One region of the Lactobacillus sp. ESL0703 genome, then DNA from elsewhere that is predicted to be linked to it. Evidence: predicted binding sites of a transcription regulator. Region 1 holds the regulator's gene; the other holds the start of a gene.
The links. The regulator LexA, encoded in region 1, represses DNA repair genes until DNA is damaged. The targets are predictions, from matches to a motif close to CNAACANNTGTTNG.

Region 1 (7,606 bases):
GGCATCATTTAAGGTTGGATAAGGAATAATTGCATTGATTGACTTACGAGGTTTTGGATAAAGCCGCAAAGTTACTTCGGTAATCACACCTAATGTCCCTTCTGCCCCAATAATCAAGTCTTTAAGTGAATATCCAGAAGCTGACTTAACGGCCTTAGAACCAAACTTATACAGTTTGCCGTCAGTTAAAACAACCTTTAATTCACGGATATGTTCTCTAGTAACACCATATTTAATCGCCTTCAAACCGCCGGCATTAGTTGAAACATTACCACCAATTGTTGCCCAGTGCATTGCTGGAGCTGGCATATATGTAAATGGCTTATCTGCCAAGTAGTCTTCAATATCCTTTAGTCTAATTCCTGCTTGAACAGTCATTGTCAAACTTTCAGGATCATAATCGAGCACATGATTCATTTTAACCATGTCAAGCGAAATACCAGCATCAACGTTCAAGTTGGCACCCATTAAACCAGTCGAATTACCACGAGGTACTACCGGAATATTGTTATCACTAGCGTACTTAACAATATTTTTAACTTCATCATTATTTACTGGTTGAATTACCAATTCTGGCATTGCTCTAACAGTCTTGAACTGGTCGTGATCCCAATGCTCAGTTGGCTTAGTAATAAACCTCTCTGGCTCAGAAACAAATTTACTTAAATTTTCACGATCAGTTTGATCGATTACATGATATTCCATTGCAATTTCCTTTCTTATTGTAAAATTACAGATGTGATAAAAATCAACATAGACTAAATTTACGCCACTGTGTAATCGCTGTCAACTTTTATAATAAAAAAAGCGAAGACTTACGGTTAAGTCCTCGCTCACATTATTTTTGATTTTGCAAAGTATACAAATTGTAATAGTAGCCTTTTTGAGCCAATAATTCTTGATGGGTGCCGCGTTCAATAATTCTTCCCTGATTTAGAACAATAATCTGATCGGCATCAACGATCGTTGATAAGCGGTGAGCGATTGCAAGGGTCGTCCGACCTTGGCGCAAGCGATGAAGTCCCGCCTGAATTAACGTTTCCGTTTCGGTATCGACATTTGCTGTTGCTTCATCCAACACCAAAATTTTCGGATCCGTTACGAGAGTTCGGGCAAACGAAATCAGCTGTCTCTGTCCCTGACTAAATTCGCTGCCGCCCTCACCAACTGCCGTATGATATTTGCCCGGCAACTTTTCAATAAAATCAGCAGCCTGCACTGTCTCTGCAGCCCGTTTAATCTGCTGATCCGTAATTTGCTCATTATACAGGCGAATATTAGAACTAATATCGCCATAAAACATGAAGGGATCCTGTAAGACCAGTCCTAATTTCTTTCGTAATTCTGCCTTAGGGTATTTTTTAATATCAACGCCATCAATCAGCACTTCTCCCTGATAAAATTCATAAAACCGCATCATTACGTTAATAATCGAGCTTTTACCCGATCCCGTATGACCGACAATTCCCAGAGTTTCGCCTGGATTAACGGTAAAAGAAATATCGTGCAGAATTTCGTTTTTCCCATCATAGGAGAAACTAACATGCTTAAATTCAATCTTACCCTGCGTAATTGTTAGCCCCGGTTGTTCATCCTGCTTGGGCTCATAATTAGTATCATCTAAAATGCGAAAAATTCTTTTACCTGCAACAATCCCATCCTGAAAGAAGGTCATCTGATCCATCATATTTGAAATTGGATTAAAGAACTGCGAAATATACTGTGAAAAGGCATAGACGACCCCAGCAGGTACAAAAGTTTTTTGCAGTGGGAAACCAAAATACATTAAGGTTAACGCTAGAGCCAGCGAATAAAGCAGACTGGTCAACGGGGACAGCAGTAAGGAATTCAGATTAATCATGCTGAAGCGCGTTTTCATTAGCGCCGCATTTTCATGCTCAAAATTACCGGTCATACGCTTTTCTTGTTTAAACTGCTGAATTAACGAGACCCCCTCAATTGATTCGTTCAAGTTGGTATTAATTCGGCTTAACCGCTCGCGATAATTACGGTAAAGTTTGGAACTGCGCTTGGAGTATTGCCAAATAACCAGTAAGGAAATTGGTAAGAAGGCTAACATGATAAGCCCAGCAAAGGCATTAGTGGTAAACATTGCCACCAATGCCGAAACAATTGAAAATAATGACAAGACAACACTTGATAGAACTGTCAAGAAATTGCTCAACGTCATGGTATCATTGGTCACCCGCGAAACAATTGAACCAGCTGGTGTTTGGTCAAAATAACGCATCCCCAACGTATGCAGTTTTTTATATAATTCGGCGCGCAAGCCCTCAAGAGACTTTTCTGATCCCAACGCAAAAAAGTATTCATACGTAAACTGCAAAATACCCTTGATAACTGAGCCGCCAGCATATAACAAGCCGGCAAAAATAATCACTTGCGTTGTAACATTGGCCTTAACCAAATAATTATCAAGGAAAAATTGCAAGCCATACGGCAGCAGGATATTGATAATACTGACAAGCAAGGCACCGATCCCAGCAATAATCATTTCATTTTTAAAGCGCAGTACAAAGCGAACAAGCCGCTTAAAAATATCAAATTGTTCTTTAACCGGAATCTCTTTGGACCAAACCGATTCATTCTGTTCATCCATCTTACTCACCTACCTTTTCTTCTAATTCCTGCCGCCGCCACATTTCCGCATACCAGCCATCTGCCGCCAGCAGCTGCTCGTGTCTGCCGCGCTCGACAATTGCGCCATCTTTTAAAACCAAAATCAAATCGGCATTCATGACCGACGTCAACCGGTGAGTTGCAATCATTGTTGTCTTACCAGCACGCTCTTTACGCAATGATTGTAAAATTGCCATTTCGGTTCGCGCATCAACTGCCGACAGAGCATCATCCAAGACCAAAATCTGACTTTGCTTCAGTAGTGCCCGTGCAATTGACATCCGTTGCTTTTGCCCTCCAGAAAGCGAAACCCCGTTTTCACCGACCAGTGTCTTGTAGCCAGCCGGCATTTGCAAGATATCCTCATGCAGATCACTCTTTTTGGCAGCATTAATAATTGCACCCTCAGACGCATCAGCCTGTGAAAAGGCAATATTCTTTTGAATTGTCGTTGAAAACAAGTAATTATTTTGCGGTACATAAGATATTTGGCGCAAAAGGACATTGAGCGGAATTGTCCTGATATCATAACCATTTAACGTTATCTGCCCATCATACTTATCAAATTCGCGCAAAAGCAATTGAATAATCGTTGTTTTTCCTGAGCCGACCTTACCAACAAGACCTAAGGTCTGGCCTTTTTTAAGGGTAAAATCAATTTGGTGCAGAACTGGCAGTTGTGGTTCATCCGGATAAGCAAACGAATTAATCTGATAATTCAAATCACCTGCTAAATCGTCAGCTGTTAGGCTTTCATCGGCATGCTGATCGGTAATTTGCGGCTGCTCATCCAGCAATTTTTCAACCCGGTCATAACTGGCACTGCCCCGCTCCAAAATATTGAATAGGTAGCCAATGGCAAACATCGGCCAAACCATGTTGCCGATGTAGGCAATAAAGGAAACTAACTGCCCAATTGTTAGAACCTTGTTAACAACCAGCAAGCCGCCGTAAATAATCGTAATTGTGTATGTTAGCCCAATAATAATTGTGCCTAGCGGATCAAACAAAGCATCCCACTTGAAGACTTTTTTATTAATCTTGATCGTATCATCAACCATCTGGTCAAATGCGGCAGTATCTTCGTCTCCTTGACCAAAAGTTTTGATAACTTTCATTCCCGAAACGGACTCCTGCGTCTTATTATTTAACCGCGAAAAAGCCGCCTGCGACTCATCAAAGGCATCATGCAGATGATTACCCAATTGCCATGCACCCCAGGCTAAAAATGGTAAGGGCAATAAAGCCACAATTGTCAGCCGCCAGTCAACAAAAATAATCATCGCAATCATGGTTGACACGCCCATAATTAACGAATCGACCAAAGTCAAAACACCAGCCCCAGCAACATCTTGGATTGCAGAAACGTCATTTGTTGCGTGCGCCATCAAGTCACCAGTTCTGTGCCGCTGGTAAAATGTCTGGTCCATTACCATAAAATGTTTAAACAATTTTGAACGTAATTGCCGTTCAAGTTCAGCTGCACCACCCCAAATTTGTTTACGCCAAAAATAGCGAAAACCATATAACAGTAGGGCAGCCGCGATAATCGCTAAAATTAATCCGCCATACTGCAGCCAACTAATATGACCTTGGTCAAGCTGATCCGCCATCAAACCTAAAATCCGCGGCGGTACTAAATTTACGATTGAAGTTAGTGCTAAAAAGGTTACACCAATTAAATAGCGCTTCTTTTCCTTTTTAAAAAACCAACCTAATTTTAAAAAAATTCCCATCTTTATTCCTATCTGACTTGCACCAAACTAAAAAAAGACGGGGAACAATCCCCGTCTTTTTAGTCAATCTTAAGATTAATTATTTTGATGCTTCATCATGTTCATCACTTGGTTAACCTTCTTTGCAGAAGGTTTTTGTCCCATTTGTGACATCATCGCAACAATCATATCTTCACTGATTGGTGGATTTTCCTTAAAATATTTTTTCATGTATGATCTTGCACCGTAAAAGCCGCCAATTAAGCCGACTAATAGCGCAACAATAATTAAAACAATTGCTAATGCCAAATTCATAAAAACTAACTCCTCAAAATATCCAATAGTTATATCTTACCTAAACTTGCATAAAATTTAAAGGTTAAAATTAATCTTTTCTTAAACCTTTGCGTCTTTGTGCCTCTTTAGCCTTTTCAGATGTGACTTCCTTACCGTCTTTATCGATAATTACCATATCTTCGACGTTTTGCTTAAAACTAGCCCGGAAATTCTTTAAAAATTCTTGGTGCAGCTTCTTGCGTTCCTCTTCCTCTTGCTCAGTCAGATTACCCGCCTTTTTCTTACGGTATAGTTCATTAATTCGGTCAATTGTTTGCTTTTCTTTATCTTGATTCATTTTTGACACCTCTTATTAAAAAAGTCTACCTTATTTGTCACCAGAAAAAAAGTTTTAGTTCTTAGAACGTTTGTTTGTATTTAGCACAAATCTTTGGTAAACTTACCTTATAGAAATTTTATCTTATAGTAATGGGGAGAAATTATGCCTGTTAATCATGATTCTAAACAATTAGAAATATTACGCTATATCTATGAAACCGTGGCGGACCGTGGTTTTCCCCCAACTGTTCGTGAAATTTGTGCCGCAGTTAATCTTTCTTCTACGTCAACTGTTCACGGACACCTGGCTCGCTTAGAGAGAAAAGGACTGCTAATTAAAGATGCAACTAAGCCACGTGCTTTAGAGATCACAGCAGAAGGTAAAAGAGCATTAGGTATTAAACCCAACGAAATTCCAGTTGTTGGCATTGTTACTGCCGGTCAGCCAATTTTAGCGGTTGAAGATGTTGAAGATTACTTTCCCTTGCCGCCAGATTTAGCCAACGATGCTGGTGACCTGTTCATGCTAAAAGTTCACGGCGAAAGCATGATTAATGCTGGTATTTTAGATGGTGATAATGTCATCGTCCGCAAGCAAAGTTCCGCAATTAATGGTGAAATTGTGGTTGCAATGACTGAAGAAAACGAAGCAACCGTCAAACGATTTTATAAAGAAAAAGATCATTACCGCCTGCAGCCGGAAAATGATACGATGGCGCCAATTATCCTTGACCAAGTGCAAATCTTGGGTAAGGTAGTTGGTCTTTACCGTAATAATATCAACTAATCAAAAAGACTAGAATTTAAATTCTAGTCTTTTTCTATGTCTAAATACGGCTTCAAAGCCAGCCAATCTTCTTTAATGGTTTCCGTTAACTTGCGATTATAAAAAACCGCTGCCGGATGATATTCCATAATCAAGGTATATTTTTCTTTCGACCATTCATAACCATCTTCAGCTGCATTTAATTGCAAAATCGGTGTCTGCTTAATCACCTGACCATGTTCACGTGAAATACTGTATCCCGGTCCCAGCAAACGTTCAATTGCAGTCCCGCCAACCGTGACAATAATCTTTGGCTGGACATGGGCAACCTCATAATCAAAGAATGGTGCATGAGCTAATACTTCTTTTTTAGTCGGTTTTCGGTTCGGATGCTTAATAACATCCTTGTTTTCTTTTTTACTAAAAACTGTTTTGGTTGCATAAGGGCGGCTGCGAACCACGCTGGTAATATAAACATCATCGCGAGTTAAGCCGATTAATGCCAATGATTTCATTAATTCCTTACCCGAACTGCCATGAAACGGGACATGCGAGACAATTTCATCTCGACCGGGAGCCTCACCGACAATCATTAGCGCTGGATGTTGCGGTCCAGCTCCTTCATTTAGCCCCTCTAATTTCATTCCTTGTGCTCTTTTTTGCACTTTTTTAATCAGCCATTCTGGATACTTCATCACGTATTATCGCTTTCATTTCAAGACATTTACGAGTTTCCACATCTACTCGCTAGTTTTGCTTCACAAACTTTTTGACCTTAAATATAAATAATCATTGATATTTAAGCATTTATATTTTTATTTGTGAAATTTAACGTAGTTTCACATCAGTTTCACACCACAGATTTTCACAAGCATTATGCTAGATTTTTGCTAAAATTTGTGCAGCTAATTGTAAAGCTAGTTCATGTGCATCCCTGCCCCAGCCGCGGTCTTCATGCTTTTCCAAATCACTTAAAGAGTCCGCCGTAAACAAGATTTGCGCAAAATCTACCTGGCGAAAGTTTGCGCACGCAGCTAAGGCTGCACATTCCATTTCAACGCAAGAAGCACCCAACTCTTTAAATTGCTTAACCTTAGCTGGCGTTTCTCGGAAAAAGCCATCGGTTGTCCAAGTAGTAACTTCTTTTACCTTAAAATTATTTTGCTGCATTAGCTCTTCTACTCGCCCTAAATAAGGACCTTCTAAACTAATAAAATTACCTGCTGACGCGTAATGAAATGAAGTTCCTTCATCTCGAATTGCCTTAATTGGCACCAAAAAGTAATTTTCCGGCAAATCAACCAGTACGCCGGCAGAACCAATGGCTATGACCTGCCTCACACCATAACCGAGTAACCAATCAAGCAATTCGACAGCTGCCGCTGCACCGATCTTGGCCTGACAAAAGGTGACTGTTTCATTTTCTAATTGCACCTCATAAATTTTGGTTGCCCCTTCAAAGCATTCAAATACACCAATTTCGCGGTGCTCATGTTTTGCCAAAAATTCAGCAATTGCCTCAGAGGTAATGAAGGCAAATAATAATTTCTTAGGAAAATGATAATTAAGCTCAGTCCGCTCATGATCGGGATCTAATACTGCACGTGGATTTGAATCAAATTGCATTAAAAACTGTTTACTCATTTTATCACCTTCCAATTATAGAAACATGGTTTTATAGTACCACAGGAAACAAAAAAAGAACCACCTTTTTTAAAAGATGGTTCTTTTTCAATGGTAAAGCGTGAATTAACGACGCTTTTCTGCGATTCTTGCAGACTTACCATGACGTTCACGTAAGTAGTAAAGCTTAGCACGACGTACACGACCGTGACGTAATACTTCAACCTTAGCAACACGTGGGTCGTTA
Region 2 (7,606 bases), on a different contig from region 1:
TAGTGGTGTTGATTCGCGCACAATTTTGGACCAAACAGGAGCGGAAAAATTATTGGGTCGCGGCGACATGCTGTATATGCCAGTCGGTGCTTCAAAGCCGGAACGAATTCAAGGAGCTTATGTTGCTTCTAGTGAAGTGGAACGAGTTATCTCCTGGGTTAAGGACCAGCAGAAGCCAATATATGATGAAGAAATGATTCCGCAAAAGAGTAGTGATAATGCGTCAGATGACGATGAACCAGAAGATGAATTTTATTCTCAGGCGGTTGATCTGGTTAGACGTCAGCAGACAGCCAGTGTGTCAATGTTGCAACGCCGTTTTAGAATTGGTTATAATCGAGCTGCTAGAATTGTGGATGACATGGAAGCTAAAGGTGTCGTTGGGCCTTCTGAGGGTTCAAAGCCGCGGCAGGTTCTATTGCCGCCAGAAGATGCATCTGAGAAGTAATTTTTAAGAAAGTTTAGCATGTGGCAATTTTAGCTAATTTTACGGTTGAATAATGTTAAAATTAACTCGAACATTGTGATTGTAAAAGTGTAGAATTGGACAAGTAATTGTTATATAATTTGTAATACTGTACAAATTAATGGCCCAGAATTGGGCAGAAAAGGAATGTTAGAATGCAGCGAGCAATTGTGTTTGGCGCTACTGGTGGAATTGGACAAGCTATTTGTGCGGATTTGGCACAAGATGGCTGGTCGCTTTATATTCATTGCAGTCAAAATTGGCAAGTGGCTTGCGAGTTAAGCGAAAACTTGACTAAGCAGTATCCCCAGCAAGATTTTATTCCAATTAAACTTAGTTTTTTGGCTGATGATCGGGAGTTACAAACTTTTGTAAAAGGATTACTGCCAATTAATGCGGTTGTTTTTGCCCAAGGCATTACCGATTACAACTTTGTCAGTGGGCAAGACTTACATAAGATTGACCAAATTATGCGTGTAAATCTATCAGTGCCAATTAAGTTGACTAGCTTGCTTGAGCCGCTTTTGATTAAAAATGATTTTAGCCGCATTGTCTATATCGGTTCGGTTTATGGCGGTCAAGGCAGTGCAATGGAGTCTGTTTACAGCAGTTCAAAGGCTGGCTTAACACGCTTTGCTCAAAGCTACGCGCGTGAAGTGGCATCAGCTAATTTGACAGTTAATGTAATTGCTCCCGGCGCGGTTAATACACCGATGAATGCAATGTTTGCGCCGGAAACCATGGAGGAAGTCAAAGGTGAAATTCCTGCTGGCCGACTAGCTGAAGGCAGTGATATTTCATTTTGGGTCAAGACTTTACTCAGTCTTCGTTCTGGCTATTTAACAGGTCAGACGATTTATGTCAGCGGTGGCTGGCTGTTATAAGTGTGAAAAAAAGTAGTAGTATATGTTATACTCTAGTTGTTAGTGGAGAATTTTTGAAGAGGTAACTATGGCAGATATCGGAGATAAATTACGCAGTGCCAGAGAGGCAAAGGGACTTTCAATTGCAGATATTGAAAAAGCAACCAAAATTCAAGGTAGATATCTGACGGCAATTGAACAGAATGATTTTGATAAACTCCCTGGTGATTTTTATGTGCGGGCCTTTATTAGACAATATGCACAGATTGTCGGCTTGGATGGTAAACAGTTATTAAGCGAATACCATCAAGAAGTTCCTGCAGCCCAACCAGACGAATACGTTGAAGATTCGATTGATAATAAGAGCGAAGAAGTTCGTAAGACAACCAGCAACAAAAAGAAATTGTGGAAGAATTATTTACCACGGATTATTGTTGGTCTGGGAGTAATTGTTGTGATTTTGGTTTGTTATGTGGTGTACGCCCATTTTTCAGCAAGTCATAATCAAACTACTAACCCAGATAATGGGGTTTCGATTTCTTCAGAAAATACCAATAAAGCTAAGAAAAAGAAGCCAGTTGCAGTTAATCCAGTCAAGATTAAGGAATTAGCTGCCAACCAATTCCAAGTTACTGGCTTGAAGAATAATCGTAATTTAGTTGTGCGTGCTGGTGACCAAAGTATTACAGTCACGATTTCTGTTAATGGTGTTAGACAAGCATCTCAAACTTTAGCAGCTGGACAAAAGCAAACAATTGCCATTCCTACTGATGCCCAAAATGTTAGCGTTACGCTGAGCAATGCGTCAGGAACTAAGGTAACTGTTGGCGGCAAGAAAGTACCATATGATGCCCAAAATGGCAGTTTGAGTTTGACATTATTGATTGGCAAACAACGTAGTCAAACTACAAGTCAATCAAATTCAACTCAAAGTAACCGGACAAATACCAATAGCGGTACAACTGGTTCAAGTTCTAATTCTAGTCAATCTACTAATAGTTCAAACAATCAGACTACACATAGTACGACTACTAATAATACTGCAGAGCATAATCAAACTACCCAAAATAATGGTCAGAGCAATAACCAGACTAATACTACTAATAATGGCAGTCAGTCTGATAGTTCAACTCACTCTTCAACCACTAACAATGGCAGATAATTATCGAATATAGGAGAAGTAGTAGAGAATGAATTTACCCAATAAATTAACTGTTTTTAGAATATTTTTAATCCCAGTCTTCGTGTTAATCGTCATGTTTGGCGGTGATGCAAGTGTCCAAGTTGCCGGCAGTACAGTCTATTGGCGGTTAGTAATCGCCGCAGTTGTGTTTGCCATAGCTTCAGCAACTGATTGGTTTGATGGTCACATTGCCCGTTCGCGTAATATGGTAACCAACTTTGGTAAGTTTGCTGATCCGTTAGCCGACAAAATGTTAACAATGACTGCCTTTATTATGCTGGTTGAATTAAAATTAGCACCAGCTTGGGTGGTAGTTATTATTGTTTGTCGTGAGCTTGCAGTTACTGGTTTGCGGTTGATTTTGGCAGAAAACAAGGGTCAGGTAATGGCTGCGGCAATGCCTGGTAAGATCAAGACAACTTGCCAAATGCTGTCAGTTATTTTCTTACTGATTGGTGATTTTTACCATATTGGAACGATTCTGCTCTACTTGGCATTAATCTTTACAATCTATTCAGGTTGGGATTACTTCCATAGTTCATGGGGCGTTTTTAAGGGCTCAATGTAATTATAAATAAATTTAAAAGACGCTGACTTGGTTAGCGTCTTTTTGTATGCTTTTAAAATCGCCTAAGGATGCAACATTTTTGCTTAATTAATTCTTACTTGTTAGCATTAAATTACTAGAACTGGTAAAAATGGCAACTTTTTTCGCAAAAAAAGATAATTTTGGCGTATTTAATAATGCGGGATAAAAGAATAAACATTTGTTCGGTTTTCCTTGCAAATAAACAAGAAATCAAAGTATAATTAATGGGTATTAATTAGAGGAGGAAAATCGCTTGGCCAAAGACGAAAAACAAAAAGCACTGGAAAGTGCATTGAAAAAAATTGAAAAGAATTTTGGTAAAGGCGCCGTAATGCGGATGGGCGACAAGGCTGATACTGAAATTTCGACGGTTCCGTCCGGTTCGCTGGCACTTGATGCGGCTTTAGGTGTTGGCGGTTACCCACGAGGAAGAATTATTGAAATTTATGGACCTGAATCTTCTGGTAAGACGACGGTTGCTTTGCATGCTGTTGCCGAAGTGCAAAAACGCGGCGGTACGGCTGCTTATATTGATGCTGAAAACGCAATGGACCCAGCTTATGCCCAAGCTTTAGGTGTTGACGTTGACGCGCTTATTTTGTCACAGCCAAATACTGGTGAAGAAGGCTTGCAGATTGCGGATACTTTAATCGCCAGTGGGGCAATTGATATTTTAATTGTCGATTCTGTTGCTGCATTGGTACCACAAGCTGAAATTGATGGTGACATTGGGGACAGTCACGTGGGCTTGCAGGCACGATTAATGAGTCAGGCATTGCGGAAGCTTTCCGGTAATATTAATAAGACCAAGACCATTGCGATTTTTATTAATCAAATTCGGGAAAAAGTTGGTATTATGTTCGGTAATCCTGAAACTACGCCTGGTGGTCGCGCCCTGAAGTTTTATTCAACCATTCGTTTGGAAATTAGACGGGCTGAAAAGATTAAACAGACTGGCGGCGACATTACTGGTAACCGGGTAAAAATTAAGGTGGTTAAGAATAAGGTTGCGCCGCCATTTAAAGTTGCTGAAGTCGACATGATGTATGGTCAAGGGATTTCTCAAAGTGGGGAATTACTTGATATGGCAGCTGATAAGGACATTATTGCTAAGGCGGGTTCGTGGTATTCATACAATAATGAGCGGATCGGCCAAGGTCGCGAAAATGCCAAAAAATATCTTGAAGAACACCAAGATATTTATGATGATATTCAACATCAGGTTCGAGAAGCTTATGGTATTGATGAAAAATCAATCGCTGATCGTGAAGATCCAGAAAAAGTTAAGGCTAACAAGCCAAAAGATGAAACTGCAACTAAGGATTCTTCTCAAAAAGAAGCCGATAACAAAAGCGAATAGAGTTGAAGAAATTGACCTTGACCTCGGAATTTGAGGCAAGGTTTTTTTCTTGTTCATTGACATGTGTGCCGTGGTTCTTTATCATTAATATTGTGTGAATAATCTAAAAAATAAAAAAGGCGATAGTAATCATGACAAATATAATTTTGATTCCCGTCGCGGTTGCTATTATTTCAATTATAATTGGGTTAGGAATTGGTTACGCAATTCGTAAGAACATTTGGGAGAAAAATGCCCAAAATGCGCAAAATGATGCCGACCATATTTTAACCGATGCAAAAGCACAGGTTGCTGCTGCAAGGACTGAAGTTAATGCCCAAAAGCAGGCAACAGAAGCCTTAAAGCAGAGTGCTGAAAACTCTAAAAAAGAGAAAATTCTCGAAGCTCAAGAAAAAATTCAGGATTATCGGCAAAAAGTAGAAGACGAATTAAATGTTAAGCGTGATGAGATTGCGCGTGACAATAATCGTTTGAAACAACGAGAAGATACCCTCGATCACCGGAATTCTTTACTTAAAGAGCAAGAGGATGGACTCAATCAAAAAAAGGATCAATTGCAGAAGCAGCAGGAAGAACTTGATGTCAAAGTTAAGGCTGCTGCTGAATTAGTCGATCAAAGACAACAGAAATTGTATGAAGTTGCGCACCTGGACAAGCAACAGGCTAAGAAGTTGGTTTTGGACCAATTAGCCGATCAGCTAGTCAAGGAGCGGGCAACAATGATTAAGACCAGTAATGAAGAGGTGGCTGCTAAAGCTGACCATTATGCTCGTCAAATAATCATTGATGCGATTCAGAGTAGTTCGGCAGATACAGTTGCCGAGACTACTGTATCTGTGGTTGATTTGCCTAATGAGGAGATGAAGGGACGAATTATCGGACGTGAAGGTCGGAATATTCGTTCATTTGAAGCGCTAACAGGAATTGATTTAATTATTGATGATACACCAAAGGTTGTTACTCTTAGTGGGTTTGACGCGATTAGACGTGAGATTGCTAAACGGGCAATGGAACGGCTGGTTAAAGACGGTCGGATTCATCCTGCTCGCATTGAGGAAACAGTCGACAAGGCGCGTAAAGAAGTCAATGACGATATTTATGAGGCTGGTGAAAGCGCATTAATGGAACTTGGGATTCACAGAATGAATCCTGAATTGGTTAAGACGCTTGGACGCTTGAAGTATCGTACTTCATACGGACAGAATGTACTGGGTCACTCAATTGAGGTAGCTAAGCTTGCCGGCACAATGGCAGCAGAATTGGGATTAAATGAAAAATTAGCGGTACGCGCGGGATTATTACACGATATTGGAAAAGCCATCGATCATGATATTGAAGGTTCACACGTTGAAATTGGTGTGGAATTAGCACGGAAGTATCATGAATCAGATGTTGTTGTTAACGCAATTGCAGCCCACCACGGGGATGTGCCGAAGTTGTCGTTTATTGCTGAACTAGTTGTTGCAGCAGATACGCTTTCTTCGGCAAGACCAGGTGCTAGAAGCGAAAGTTTGGAAAACTATATTAGACGGTTGACCGAACTTGAGCAGATTGCTAAACGGTACGATGGAGTCAAACAGGCTTATGCCATTCAGGCTGGACGTGAAGTTCGGGTCATGGTAGAGCCAGAGAAGATTTCAGATGATCGAATTACCGTTTTGGCACGTGATATTCGGAATCAAGTTGAAAAAGAACTCGATTATCCTGGTAATATTAAAATTACCGTGATCCGTGAAAAACGGGTTGTAGCAGTTGCAAAATAAAGTTAAAAGCTAGATTCGTAAGAACCTAGCTTTTTTCGTGCTATTAATTATTTATTTGTTATTTTCATTATTTTGCTATATGAAAGTCTTAATTCTTGTTGATTAAAAAAAAAAAAGATTATTATTAAATATGTAGAAAATAATTTAATTTAGGAGGATGCTAATATGCAGTTTAATAATAGGAAACGGTTAATTAAGGCTTTTTTGAAGAATAGTAAAAAGTCTAGCCGTAACTTAATGGTTGGTGCAGCAGTAATTGCCAGTACGATTGGTGGTCTGACAACAATTAATCAGGTTCATGCAGCAGTGCCAACAAGTACACAAGCAAGTACTAAAAAGGCTACAAGTTCGGTTCAAATTGCGAAAGTAACCAAGAAAACTTATCTTTACAATAAGTCGGGGAAACGTGCTAATAAAAAAGCTCTAAAGAATGGTAAAACGGTTAAAATTTATGGGAATAAAACTATTAAAGGAAAAGCATACTATTCTTTAGGTCATGGCAAGTATGTACTAGCAAGTCATGTAAAAATAGCTAAGAGTGCCAAAGTTGCAAAAGATTCATATTTATACACTAAGAATGGTAAGCGTGCTGATAAAACAGTTTTAAAATCTGGTAAGACCGTTTATACTTACGGTACTAAAACGATTAAAGGAAAGACATACTATGCATTAGGAAATGGTAAGTATGTTTTGATGGAGAATGTAATATTAAGCAATAGCAACACGTCTACACAAAATCCTGCTGAGACTGATTCTTCGAAGCCAAGTAATACACCTAGCTCAAGTAGTTCCAATAGTTCAAACGTAACAAATGATGGTAGTTCAACAGGTACTGGTTCATCAATTAGTTCAGGTTCGTCAGATAATTCTAAGCCGCAACCACCAGTAAACAACGGTGGTTCAAGTAGTTCGAGCTCATCAAATAGCAGTAGTTCAACATCTTCTGATATTAAAAAGGGTGTAAGTGGTCAGTGTGATCTAACTTATGATCCAAGTACCAAGGCCTTGCATATTGCTGCTGGCAAAGATGGCAATACTTTGTCTAATGAAGATACTATTACAACCTCAGTAAGTAATATGAAAATTGATCCTAATGATATTCAAACAATAAGTATTGATTCAAAAGTTAGCTTTCCTTCAGATGCAAGTCAAATGTTTGAAGGCTTAGAAAATGTTACTGAAATCAAAGGCTTAAATAAAGTTGATACTAGTAAGACAACGGACATGTCCTACATGTTTGGTGGAGATATTAGTCTGCAAAGTTTGGACTTGAGTAATTTTAATACTAGTAATGTAACAGATATGTCCAGTATGTTTGATATGGTGGATTCCGATAATGGTGCTGATTATGATGATCGTACAATTAATGGTAGTTTAACAAA

Region 2: the regulator LexA is predicted to act here: its motif matches at 3,273-3,286, upstream of recA (recombinase RecA).

The regions. Positions count from the first base shown of each region.
Region 1 covers NZ_JAQTIB010000001.1:140,970-148,575, reverse strand. The annotation lists gene PT278_RS00595 (FAD-binding oxidoreductase) at 1-705, opposite strand, end outside; gene PT278_RS00590 (ABC transporter ATP-binding protein) at 839-2,620, opposite strand; gene PT278_RS00585 (ABC transporter transmembrane domain-containing protein) at 2,622-4,376, opposite strand; gene PT278_RS00580 (YneF family protein) at 4,452-4,670, opposite strand; gene PT278_RS00575 (DUF896 domain-containing protein) at 4,741-4,989, opposite strand; gene lexA (transcriptional repressor LexA) at 5,134-5,757, shown strand; gene PT278_RS00565 (uracil-DNA glycosylase) at 5,781-6,431, opposite strand; gene PT278_RS00560 (nucleoside phosphorylase) at 6,616-7,380, opposite strand; gene rplS (50S ribosomal protein L19) at 7,486-7,606, opposite strand, start outside.
Region 2 covers NZ_JAQTIB010000004.1:133,962-141,567, forward strand. The annotation lists gene PT278_RS06855 (DNA translocase FtsK) at 1-448, shown strand, start outside; gene PT278_RS06860 (SDR family NAD(P)-dependent oxidoreductase) at 622-1,350, shown strand; gene PT278_RS06865 (RodZ family helix-turn-helix domain-containing protein) at 1,418-2,491, shown strand; gene pgsA (CDP-diacylglycerol--glycerol-3-phosphate 3-phosphatidyltransferase) at 2,520-3,080, shown strand; gene recA (recombinase RecA) at 3,355-4,461, shown strand; gene rny (ribonuclease Y) at 4,593-6,224, shown strand; gene PT278_RS06885 (BspA family leucine-rich repeat surface protein) at 6,390-7,606, shown strand, end outside.